Regions from separate parts of the Tardiphaga sp. 866_E4_N1_4 genome, predicted to be linked through region 3. Evidence: predicted binding sites of a transcription regulator. Region 3 holds the regulator's gene; each other region holds the start of a gene.
What was found. The regulator PhoB, encoded in region 3, activates phosphate uptake and scavenging genes when phosphate is short. The targets are predictions, from matches to a motif close to TGTCATNNANCTGTCAT.
Positions count from the first base shown of each region.

Region 1 (4,113 bases), 2.3 Mb from region 3:
CATGGAACGCGGCAGAACGAATTACTTGCGTTTGCTCGGAACGAGTCAACAAGAGCTGCTGAAAGAAGCGCGAGAGGATACGCCCGGCTTTGCCTTCGTTGTTCGTTCGATGAAAATTGATTTTCTAAAACCGGCAGTCCTGGACGATCTGCTTGAGGTCGTTACGGTTCCACAAGAGGTGAGGGGCGCTTCGATCCTGCTCGGGCAGGAAGTGCGCCGCGGCGATGAGTTGCTGCTTGAGGCCAAGGTCAAGGTGGCCTTCGTGTCCGGCGGCCGCGCCAAGCCGATTCCGAAAGCGCTGCGGATCGCCATGAAGGCCGATCAGATTTAGCAATCGCCCCATAGGTGAAACGGCATCGACTCCGCATGCGGCAAGGCTACAATCCCAGCATATCGCAAAGCCGAGGGTCCCATGTCGCGTCCGCCGTTTCCGCCCTTCACCCGAGAGACCGCCGCCCAGAAGGCCCGCATGGCCGAGGACGCCTGGAATTCACGCGATCCGGTGAAAGTGTCGCTCGCCTATACCGAGGACTCGACCTGGCGCAATCGTGGCGAGTTCTTTCAGGGGCGCCCGGCGATCGTCGAATTCCTCACCCGTAAATGGGCAAAGGAGCACGAATATCGGCTGATCAAGGATTTGTGGGCGTTCGACGGCAATCACATTGCCGTGCGCTTTCAATATGAATGGCATAACGACGCCGGCAACTGGCATCGCTCCTATGGCAATGAGCAATGGGAGTTTGACGAGGCCGGCCTGATGCGGCGCCGCGAGGCCAGCATCAATGACGTTGCGATTGCCGAGAAGGATCGCCGTTTCCTGTGGCCGGCGCCGGGGCCGCGTCCAGCCGATGTGCCGGGTCTCGGCACCGACCCGTTCTAACTAAAGCGAGCCGCTATCGACCACGAATTCGACGCGCTCGGCGACGAAGCGCGAATGCGTAGCGCTTAGCGGCGTGCCGTCGGCATCCACATCGATGGAATCGACAATCAAGATCGGACGCCCGAGTGCGACACCAAGCCGTGTCGCATCGGTCGCGTCGATGATCCCCGCGGTGACCTTCGTCGAGGCGCGGCGATAGTCCTTGACGCCGTAATGCGCCAGCGCTTTGGTCATCGAGCGCACGCGCTCATAGACCTTGCCGAAATCGGGAAAGCGTTCGGCCGACAGCCAGTTGGTGCCGACGCAGATCGGCGTCTTGTCTGCGAGGCGCAGCGCCTCGATGCGGATCAGCGGAGCGCCGGCTTTGAGGCCAAGCTGCCTGGCGAGATCGCGTGTTGCCACATCGTCCCAGGCTCCGATCAATTGCGCCTGCGGCTCGCGCCCGCCGGCACCGGCAATTTCCGAGAAGCGCGTGCGTGATCGCAGGGGGTATGCAAGCTTTGGCGATTCCACATAGGTGCCGCTGCCGCGCTCGGCGCGCACCAGGCCGCGTTCGGCCAGGGTCGCGAGGGCGCGGCGCACGGTGTGGCGATTGACGCGGTAGATGTCAGCCAGTTCAGTCTCGCCGGGCAGCTTTTCGCCAGCACCATAGCGGCCATCTGCAATGCCGCGCTCGATGCCATCGGCCACATGCCGCCAAAGTGCCACGCCTGTTGGCTTGTCCTGAATGGTCACAAAATCGGTCCCGGAATGATGTCGACCACGCATTAGCGAAAAATCGTGCCGCTGTCACGAAACAGTCATTGCCTCCGCCTATAAAGTTGTCTAGTAAATCATACAACTTGTTGAGCGACGGTGACATGACTTCATCCTCCCTGAACCACCAGCAGGCCCGGCGCCGTGAGGCGATGGGGGTGCTTGGGCACTGCGCCACGGCGGATATCGCCGGTTATCTCGATGCAGTGGCTGTTCCCGCCCATGAACAACTGCGTCAGCCGGAGAGCGGCCTAGTGATGCTGCGCGGCCGGATCGGCGGCGATGGCGCGCCATTCAATCTGGGCGAAGCGACCGTGTCGCGTGCCGCTGTACGGTTGGCATCAGGCGAGATTGGCTTCGGCTACACGCTGGGCCGGGATGGTGCGAAGGCGCACCTGATCGCGCTCTGCGATGCACTCATCCAGACCAGTGAATTTTCAGATGCTGTCGAGACCAAGGTGCTCACGCCGCTGCGTGCGCGCGTCGTCGCCGATGTCAAGCGGAAGGCCGCAGAGACGGCAGCGACCAAAGTCGATTTCTACACGCTCGTGCGCGGGGAGGGCTGATCATGACGACAGTTGCGGAAATGCCGGCCGGTTTCGCGGATAAGGTCCTCGCAGCGCAATCGACCTTCCGTTCGGTGATGGATGCGATGGCGCGTCCCGGCACCGTGCAGCGGATTCAGGCTGTTTCGGGCGTACCTGCGCCGATGATGCGCGGCGCGGCCGCTATCGCGCTCACGCTGTTCGATCAGGACACGCCGGTGTGGCTCGATAGCAAGTTGGCGGCGACGATGGATGTTGCCAAGTGGATCAAGTTTCACACCAGCGCGCCGGTCATCGCCGATCCCGCCGTGTGTGCCTTCGCCGTGGTGGCTGATGCATCCGCGCTGCCGTCCTTCGAGCACTTCGCCTTCGGCACCGGCGAATATCCGGATCGCTCCACCACGATCATTCTGCAGGTGGCGAGCCTGACTGAAGGCCCTGCCTATGAGCTGCGCGGCCCCGGTATCGATGGTGCCACAATCCTGCGTGCTGCGATCGGCGTGCCGGATCTGCTAGATCGTCTCGCGCTGAATGCCTCGCTGTTTCCCCGCGGCATCGATCTTGTGCTGGTGTCCGGCGAATCCATTGTCGCGCTGCCGCGTACCACGCGTGTTGTCGCGAAGGAGGGCTGAGCATGTATGTCGCCGTCAAGGGTGGCGAACGCGCCATCGAGAATGCGCATCGTCTGCTGGCTCATGAACGCCGCGGCGATCGCGATGTGCCGGAAGTATCGCTGGCACAGATCTCCAATCAGCTCGGTCTTGCCGTCGATCGCGTGATGACCGAAGGCTCGCTCTATGACCGCGAGCTCGCGGCGCTGGCCATCAAGCAGGCACGCGGTGACATGATCGAGGCGATCTTCCTGCTGCGCGCCTTCCGCGCGACGCTGCCGCGGTTCGGTTCGAGTGAGCCCGTCGATACGTCGCAGATGCAGGTGCGTCGCCGCGTCTCCTCGACCTTCAAGGACATGCCGGGCGGCCAGGTGCTCGGCCCGACCTTCGACTATACGCATCGTTTGCTCGATCCGGTGCTGACCGGCGAATCCTCGCCCGAGCAGCCGGCCATGACCGATGCAGAGCCGGGCGTGATGCCGCGCGTCACCGATATTCTTGGCCGCGACGGCCTGATTGAAACGTCGCCCATCGAAGATCCCGAGAAGCCGGTGGGCGATCTCACCCGCGATGCGCTGAGCTTCCCGGCAGACCGCGATCTGCGCCTTCAGAATCTTGCGCGGGCCGATGAAGGGTTTCTTCTGTCGCTCGGCTATTCATCGCAGCGCGGCTATGGCCGCAACCATCCTTTTGCCGGCGAAATCCGTCTTGGCGAAGTCGAGGTCGAATTCATGGCCGAGGATGTTGGCTTCGCCGTGCCGCTGGGATCGATCACGCTGACCGAATGCCAGATGGTCAATCAGTTCAAGGGCTCGGATACCGAGGCGCCTTGCTTTACCCGCGGTTACGGTCTCGCCTTCGGCCAGTCTGAGCGCAAGGTGATGTCGATGGCGCTGGTCGATCGCACGCTGCGTGCACGCGAACTCGGCGAGGACATCAAGGCGCCGGCGCAGGACGAGGAATTCGTCATGTCGCATTCCGACAATGTGCAGGCGACCGGCTTCGTCGAGCATCTGAAGCTGCCGCATTACGTCGACTTCCAGTCCGAGCTCGGCTTGCTCCGCAAGCTGCGCAAGGAATTCGCCGATGCCAACGAGACGCCAGTTGCTCTTCAGGAGGCCGCGGAATGAACGCGCCGACATATAACTTCGCTTATCTGGACGAGCAGACCAAGCGGATGATCCGCCGCGCCATTCTCAAGGCGATCGCGATCCCCGGCTATCAGGTGCCGTTCGCCAGCAGGGAAATGCCGATGCCCTATGGCTGGGGCACCGGCGGCGTGCAGGTCACGGCGGCGATTCTCGGCCCCTTCGACAAGCTC
Region 1 covers NZ_CP197242.1:2,316,854-2,320,966, reverse strand. Annotated here, with positions in the region: gene ybgC (tol-pal system-associated acyl-CoA thioesterase) at 1-331, shown strand, start outside; gene AB8B20_RS11420 (nuclear transport factor 2 family protein) at 413-880, shown strand; gene phnF (phosphonate metabolism transcriptional regulator PhnF) at 881-1,615, opposite strand; gene phnG (phosphonate C-P lyase system protein PhnG) at 1,741-2,202, shown strand; gene phnH (phosphonate C-P lyase system protein PhnH) at 2,205-2,813, shown strand; gene AB8B20_RS11400 (carbon-phosphorus lyase complex subunit PhnI) at 2,816-3,922, shown strand; gene AB8B20_RS11395 (alpha-D-ribose 1-methylphosphonate 5-phosphate C-P-lyase PhnJ) at 3,919-4,113, shown strand, end outside.
Region 1: phnG (phosphonate C-P lyase system protein PhnG) is a predicted target of PhoB. The motif match lies at 1,668-1,684, and genes of this name have one in related genera.

Region 2 (4,113 bases), 2.3 Mb from region 3:
AGGACTGGTCGCAACAAGCATGTTGTCTGCAAGTTTCATGGCCGACTCCTAGGTTTGCCGTTCGGAGGCAGCATGCTTGATCGCTTCACGCACCCGGACATAGGTGCCGCAGCGACAGATATTTCCGGCCATGGCGGCATCGATGTCAGAATCGTCAGGGGTTGGCGTAGAAGCGAGGAGCGCCGCCGCTGACATGATCTGCCCGGACTGGCAGTAACCGCATTGAATGACTTCGAGGTCGAGCCAGGCTTTCTGCACCTTGGCGCCGACCGGTGTGGTGCCGACGCCTTCGATTGTGGTGATGGCGCGTCCGCTCACCGCACTGACCGGCAGCAGACAGGAGCGCACGGCCTTGCCGTCGATATGCACAGTGCATGCTCCGCATAGCGCAACGCCGCAGCCGAATTTTGTGCCGGTCATGCCGAGAATATCGCGCAGCACCCAGAGCAGAGGCATGTCGTCTGGTGCGTCGAAGGACTTCTGCTCGCCGTTGATATTGAGATTTGCCACAGTGAGACCCCCGTTTGCTCGACTCGATGATGCAATGGCGAATGGTTCGTCATCGGCCAACGACGGTACTATAGGCGTACGGTCATCATTTCAAAAGCAGCAATAAGATGCCGCAGGACTATACATTGGTTTGTATGTCGCGCGAGCGTGTCTGTCGGATAAATCGCGGTAAAATCTCCGCGACGTCATCCGACGCCCTCCTCGTGGGCGTCGGATGACTTTTATTCAAAAGAATATTGCGGTTGCGTTAGGCTCGGCCTGCCCGAAAAACGGTACGTGAGCTGCCGACTGTGGGGCTAGTACCGCTCCGGCACGTACATTTCGGCTGGCACCGGCGTGCGGTGATAGTCGGGATTGCGCACGCGTGCAGGCAGGACCACAGGCGGATGCTCGACCTCCTGATAGGGAAGCTGTTCGAGCAGATGCGCGATGCAGTTCAGGCGGGCCTTCTTCTTGTCGACGGCCTGCACCACATGCCACGGGGCTTCCGGAATATGCGTATGCTCGAGCATCGCTTCCTTGGCCTTGGTGTATTGCTCCCAGCGGGTGCGCGCCTCGACATCCATCGGGCTAAGCTTCCACTGCTTGAGCGGATCGGCGATGCGCATCGAGAAGCGCAGGTGCTGCGCTTCATCGGTGATCGAGAACCAGTATTTGACCAGGATGATGCCCGAGCGCACCAGCATGCGTTCGAATTCCGGCACCGAGCGGAAGAATTCCTCCACGTCATCCTCGGTGCAGAAACCCATCACGCGCTCGACGCCGGCGCGGTTGTACCAGCTACGATCGAACAGCACGATCTCGCCGCCGGCGGGGAGGTGCGAGACGTAACGCTGGAAGTACCATTGGGTGCGTTCGCGCTCATTCGGCGCGGGGAGTGCGGCAACGCGGCAGACGCGTGGATTGAGCCGCTGGGTGATCCGCTTGATGACGCCGCCCTTGCCAGCGGAATCGCGGCCTTCGAAGATCACTACGACCTTGAGCTTGTTCTGCTGCACCCAGCTCTGCAACTTTACCAATTCGCCCTGCAGGCGGAACAGTTCCTTGAAATAGAGGCGTCGCTCGATGGTCTCCGCCGGGCTGTGGTCGGACATTTCGTTGGTCAGGGCGTCGAGACGATCGTCATCGATCTCGAGCTCGAGTTCTTCGTCGAAGCCGTCCAGCATCTCTGCACGAATGCGGTCGTGGATTGCTTGCGCGTCATCGCGGGAATGTTCGGTCATGGCAGCTCCGCTTGTATCGAATGGGTTCACGGTTATGGACCGATGCAAATGTCAGCGGTGTGACACTGCCTCCCAGGCCCGGGGCGAATGGGCAAATGGCCCCAATGGGTCTCGCCGCCGCTGTCCATGCAGGACGGGGTACCGCAAGCCGAAATTCAACTACGCGTGATTGGCGCTACCTTGAGAGCCAAGCGTGCGCATCTGAGGTCGCGGGGCTCGTTGACCAAGGAAAAATGTGATGAATAAATTCATTCTGTTGGGCGCCGCTTTACTAATCGCCGGCACTGCGAACTGGACCGCGCAGGCCAAAGACGGGCATAGCGCTGCCAGCAAGCATCGACGGATCATGTCCTCTCACGCGCGGTATGAGGGAAGCGCCCCCGTAACGGTCTATCGCGGATTTGGTGCCGGCCCCGGTTCATATGGATACAGCGCGCCATATGGATATGGCGGCGGTTCATACGGCGGAGATGACAATGCGGAAGGCCGAACGAGCGGCGGCTAGGACGCCTTGGCAGTTTCGGCTGCTAGCTCACTCGCAGACGGAATAGGCGGCGCTGCGCCAGGTCTCAGGTGGCAGCGCAGGGCCGTTTACAAACCCAAATCATAATTTGTACGCCGTGCGGAAGCCGCCCCAATGGCGTCCCTGTATGCGCACAGGCACGTCGATCTCGCGCATCATCACGGTCTGACCGTTGCCCATGTCGCGGGCATAACTCTGGATCAGGTAGGAACGTGTATTGCGACCGGCGGCCAATCCAGCCGGATCGTTGAAGATGCGGCGGTTGCGGCAGTTGGCCGTATTCCAGGCGACATCACCCGGGCGCTGCGGCTTGGAATAGATGCTGTTATGTACCGGTAGATAGCCGTTGCGGTCGATCATGGCGCAGAACGCCATGCGGGTGTCCTTGGCCAGAAACGCATCCTGGAATTCGGGGAGTGCGCGGTCGGCCCAGCCGAGAATCTTTGTCCGGTACTGCACCGGACTGGAGCCAGGGATTTCGACGTAGTTGTCGTCGAACATGTCGTCGATGCTGATAGCGCCGGATGCAATACCGTCGGCAAAGATCTTGTTGAGCGCGGCGCCGGCATCAATGGCGCGGGTGACGAATTCGGTGTTTTCGTCATGAATAGCCCATAGCCGGTCTTCGATCCGGCTGATGAGAGCCCCGTCGGGCGCGACGAACATTGCCTGTGCGCCGGCAGTGGAATGTTCGGCAATGCGCAGGCGGCAGGGGCCGACCTCGCTGAGTTCAGCAGCAACGATGTCGTGCAACGGAAGCCGGTTCGCGTCCGGTCCGCCGATGAGAATGCCGTCCATCGAGATTTCATAGACCGGCGCGCTGATCTGGCCGCCGCGTGCCTGAAGATCGACATTGAGGTGACATGGCAGCTTTTCGCGTCGGCGCTCGTCTTCGCGCTCGCTCTGTTTCAGCAGTACCGCGCAGCGCGACTTCAGCCGTGAGGCAAACATCGTGACGGCCTGGCCGGCCTGCGCGACATGCTCGCCATGGGCAGCCGCTTCCTTCGCAGCGCTATCGATTTCCGCGGCGCTGTCGCCGACCGAGACGATGAACTGCGAGGCGGTGGTGGCATTGTGCGACATCTCGCTGGTCGTCGCGTTCTGCTCGGCGACTGCGCCATTCACATTGGCAAACACCGGGCGGATCGCGTCGATGGCGGTGGAGATGCGATGCACCGCATCGACCGAACTCGCAGCGTCGCGCTGCAGGGTGTCGATCTTCTTCCTGATCTCTTCGGTGGCGTTCTGGGTTTGCACCGCCAGCGCCTTGACCTCGGTGGCGACGACCGAGAAGCCGCGGCCTGCAGCGCCGGCGCGTGCCGCCTCGATGGTCGCGTTCAGCGCGAGCATCGTTGTCTGCCGGGCAATCTGCGCGATCAACTCCAACACATTGCTGATTGCAGCGGAGGAGTCGCGCAGGCGGTCCACATTGGCGCTGGCTTCATGGGCGGCGGCGCCGGCCTCGTCCGCGAGCCGGCTGGCATCGCGCACCTGGGTGCCGATACCCTCGGCCGAGTGGGTGAATTTGTCGGCGGCCTGCGCGAAGGTCGTGGCGGTGGATTGCGCGGCGCTGCTGCGGTCGGCCAGCACGTCGGTGCGGGCGCGGATGGCGGAGAGGGTGGTGGCGGTCGATTCGGCGCCGCCGGCGACGGATGTCGCGGCACGCTCAAGCTGGCGGATAAGCGCGCCCAGCTCGAGTTCCAGCAACTCCAGGATGTCGCGAGCGGTATCTGGTTCAGGATGCTGCGGTGCCACAGAAGGTGCTGTGTTTTCAGCGATCATCACCACTTCAGCCGCTTCCGGCTGCCGCTTGCGGAACAGTCCAAACGCCATCGGTGACCCCAATGAATACAATCT
Region 2 covers NZ_CP197242.1:2,329,695-2,333,807, reverse strand. Annotated here, with positions in the region: gene AB8B20_RS11490 (molybdopterin cofactor-binding domain-containing protein) at 1-39, opposite strand, end outside; gene AB8B20_RS11485 ((2Fe-2S)-binding protein) at 49-510, opposite strand; gene ppk2 (polyphosphate kinase 2) at 807-1,733, opposite strand; gene AB8B20_RS11475 (methyl-accepting chemotaxis protein) at 2,338-4,038, opposite strand; gene AB8B20_RS11470 (hypothetical protein) at 4,101-4,113, shown strand, end outside.
Region 2: ppk2 (polyphosphate kinase 2) is a predicted target of PhoB. The motif match lies at 1,782-1,798, and genes of this name have one in related genera.

Region 3 (4,113 bases):
CCGGCGTGCTGCTGGCGACGGCGCGTGTCGCCGGTGAAACGGCGCCGCTGCTGTTCACCGCGCTGAGCAACCAGTTCTTCAGCCTCGATCTCACCAAGACGATGGCCAACCTGCCGGTGACCATCAACAACTTCGTGCAGAGCCCCTACGAGTACTGGAAGCAGCTCGCCTGGAGCGGTGCCCTGATCATCACCTTGACCGTACTTGCCCTTAACATTGGCGCGCGCATTCTCGGCGCCGAGAGGACAGCAAAATGAGTGAGCTTTCTGTGTCGTCTGGCGTTCCTTCCGTCTCGATGCCGCCGCCGTCGGCCCTGCAGGGCGAGACCCGTCCCAAGGTCACCGTGCGCGACCTGAACTTCTACTATGGCGAACACCACGCCCTGAAGAAGATCAACCTGACGCTGATGGCGAACCGCGTGACTGCGTTCATCGGCCCGTCGGGCTGCGGCAAGTCCACGCTGCTGCGCATCTTCAACCGCATGTATGATCTGTATCCCGGCCAGCGCGCCGAAGGTCAGCTCATGCTCGATAACCAGAACATTCTGGATCCGAAGCTGGACCTCAACCTGCTGCGCGCCCGCGTCGGCATGGTGTTCCAGAAGCCGACTCCGTTCCCGATGACGATTTACGAAAACATCGCCTTCGGTATCCGCCTCTACGAAAAGATCTCCAAGTCCGAGATGGACGTGCGCGTCGAGAGGGCGCTGCGCGGCGGTGCGCTCTGGAACGAAGTCAAGGACAAGCTCAACGCGTCGGGCCTCAGCCTGTCGGGCGGTCAGCAGCAGCGCCTGTGCATCGCGCGCACCATCGCGGTTCGGCCGGAAGTGATCCTGTTCGACGAGCCGTGCTCGGCGCTGGATCCGATCTCGACCGCGAAGATCGAGGAGCTGATCGACGAGTTGAAGGATCAGTATACGATCGCGATCGTGACCCATAACATGCAGCAGGCTGCCCGCGTCTCCGACAGCACGGCCTTCATGTATCTCGGCGAGTTGATCGAGTTCGATCAGACCAACAAGATCTTCACGTCGCCGACCGACCGCCGTACCCAGGATTACATCACCGGCCGCTTCGGCTGACGCGACATATTCGCGGGAGGAATTTGAGATGGCTTTTGAACACACCACCAAGGCTTTCGACGACGATCTGCAGGAGCTGACCCGTCTCGTTGCCGAGATGGGTGGCCTCGCGGAACGGCAGATCGTCGAATCCGTCGATGCGCTGATCCGCCGGGACGTCGCGCTCGGTGCGCGCGTCGTCGCCACTGACTCCGAGATCGACCAGTTGCAGCGCACGATCGAAGAGCGCGCCGTGCTGACCATCGCCAAGCGCCAGCCAATGGCTGTCGATTTGCGCGAGATCGTCGGCGCGCTGCGCGTCGCCACCGATCTGGAACGCATCGGCGATCTCTCCAAGAATATCGGCAAGCGCGTCAATGCACTCGACAGCGACTTCCATCCGCTGAAGCTGATCCGCGGCCTCGAGCACATGACCGACCTCGTGACCACCCAGGTCAAGGCTGTGCTCGACGCCTATGCCGCACACGATCTGCCCGCCGCGATGACGGTGTGGAAGGGCGACGAGGAAATCGACGCGATCTGCACCTCGCTGTTCCGCGAACTCCTGACCTATATGATGGAAGACCCGCGTAATATTTCGTTCTGTATCCACCTGATGTTCTGCGCCAAGAATATCGAGCGGATCGGTGACCATGCCACCAATATTGCGGAAACCGTGTTCTACATGATCGAGGGCCAGCAGATCCTCGACAAGCGCCCGAAGGGCGACATGACCACATTCGCGAATACGCCGACGGCCTGAAGCATGATCAGGAAAAGTGGAAGCCAGTCTTCCGCAAGGATCATGATTTAAAGACTTGTCGGACGTCACTGAGGGTATTGATCAAGATGGCTGTGAATGCACGCATTCTGGTTGTGGAAGATGAAGAGGCACTAACGACGCTGCTTCGCTACAACCTCGACGCCGAAGGCTATGATGTTGAAACCGTCGCTCGCGGCGACGATGCCGACACCCGCTTGAAGGAGCGGGTGCCGGATCTCGTGGTGCTCGACTGGATGCTGCCGGGCCTGTCCGGCATCGAACTGTGCCGCCGCTTGCGCGCACGGCCCGAAACCAAGGCATTGCCGATCATCATGCTGACGGCGCGTGGCGAAGAGAGCGAGCGCGTTCGCGGTCTCGCCACCGGTGCCGACGACTACATCGTCAAGCCGTTCTCCGTGCCGGAGCTCCTGGCCCGCGTGAAGGGCCTGCTCCGTCGTGCAGCTCCCGAGCGTCTCGCTACCGTTTTGGCATTTGGCGACATCGAACTCGACCGTGATAAGCGCCGCGTCGTGCGCTCAAGCCGTCCGATCGATCTCGGTCCGACCGAATATCGCCTGCTGGAGTTCTTCCTGGAACATCCGGGCCGCGTGTTCAGCCGCGAGCAGTTGCTCGACAGCGTCTGGGGCCGCGACATCTATATCGACGAGCGCACCGTCGACGTGCATATCGGCCGCCTGCGCAAGCTGCTCAACCCCGCCGGTGAGCCCGATCCGATCCGCACCGTGCGCGGCGCCGGCTACGCGCTGGATGATCGGTTCGACAAGGCGGCGGAGTAGGTATCTTCCTTCTCCCCGCAAGCGGGGAGAGGTTAGAAGCCCCAAACAAAAAAATGCCCGGCTCATCGCCGGGCATTTTCATTTGGTTTAGATACTTTCCAGCTCAGCGCGTCGGCTTCGGCACCGCGCGGCGGCGGTCGCTGGCCGGCTGATAGGCGATGCGCGAGTGATGCGCGCAATAGGGGGCGCCGGCCAGGGCCTTGCCGCCGCAGAAATAGAAGTCCGCGCTCGACGGATCGCCGATCGGCCAATGGCAGGTGGCTTCGTTGAGTTCGACCAGCGACAGGCGCTGGCTGATCGGCACGATGTTGTCATAGGCGATCGGGTCGGGCTCGGCCTCGATCTCGTAGTTATGGGCCAATGCTGTGTTGCCACGGGCCATCGGGCGGGCGACGCGCACCATCTGCTGTGCCGGGCGCGCCTTGCGCTGCCGCGGAGCTGCCGAGGAGGGGCTCTTGGCACGGCCGGACAGGCCAAGGCGGTGCACCTTGCCGATCACGGCGTTGCGGGTCACGTTACCGAGTTCCGCAGCGATCTGGCTGGCGGAAAGGCCGCCTTCCCAGAGTTTCTTCAACTGTTCGACGCGATCGTCGGTCCATGTCATTACCGTCATCGCCGTTTTCCCTTCGTGAGCGCCGGCCTGACCGGGCAGCGCTGCGAGTTGAGACTTCAAAAATCCCTGCGGTCAGAATCCTTTAGCGCTCACCGGGCGCGAATTTCGCGTCCGGCTGTTACGCCGCACTGGATGTGTCAAAAGGATCTACCGCCGCACGAGATGTCGTATCCGACGAGGCAAAAGCTACAATATGCCGTGACTCGCGCGCAAGAGTCGGGCATGCCGCGTCCACATGCTTCTGCAAATAAAGCTGCAAAATCGGCTTTTTCTGCGACTCCGTGTGACTCGAAAGCCGCAGTGCGCGGTTGACAGTCTTCACAGCACACATAGAATAATGCCCACGTGCCGCCCGAGAAGGGCGGCACGTTTCGTTTCTAGGGTCCGTTGTTCGATTTCGCACAGTTGTCATCGACGCGGCCGCAGTCTTTTCGATCGGATCGGTTATGACCAGCAACGCAACGTCTTCGCCCCTCTCTCAGGCTCACTTGCTGCCTGTTTTCGCGCGTGCGGATGTCGCTTTCGAGCGCGGTGAAGGCGCGTGGCTGATTGGAACCGATGGCGAGCGCTATCTCGACTTCACCAGCGGCGTTGCCGTGAACGCGCTGGGCCATGCGCACCCACATATGGTCGCCGCATTGCAGGAGCAGGCCACCAAGCTCTGGCACATGTCGAACCTGTTCAAGAGCCCGGACGGCGAGCGCCTCGCCGCGCGGCTGTGCGAACAGAGCTTTGCCGACTTCGTGTTCTTCGCCAATTCGGGTGCGGAAGCGATGGAATGCGCGATCAAGGTGACCCGCCACTATCATTTCTCCAAGGGCCACCCCGAGCGCACGCGCATCATCACCTTCGAAGGCGCGTTCCATGGCCGCACCCTCGG
Region 3 covers NZ_CP197242.1:4,659,224-4,663,336, forward strand. Annotated here, with positions in the region: gene pstA (phosphate ABC transporter permease PstA) at 1-257, shown strand, start outside; gene pstB (phosphate ABC transporter ATP-binding protein PstB) at 254-1,081, shown strand; gene phoU (phosphate signaling complex protein PhoU) at 1,110-1,823, shown strand; gene phoB (phosphate regulon transcriptional regulator PhoB) at 1,916-2,620, shown strand; gene AB8B20_RS22530 (GcrA family cell cycle regulator) at 2,724-3,233, opposite strand; gene AB8B20_RS22535 (aspartate aminotransferase family protein) at 3,680-4,113, shown strand, end outside.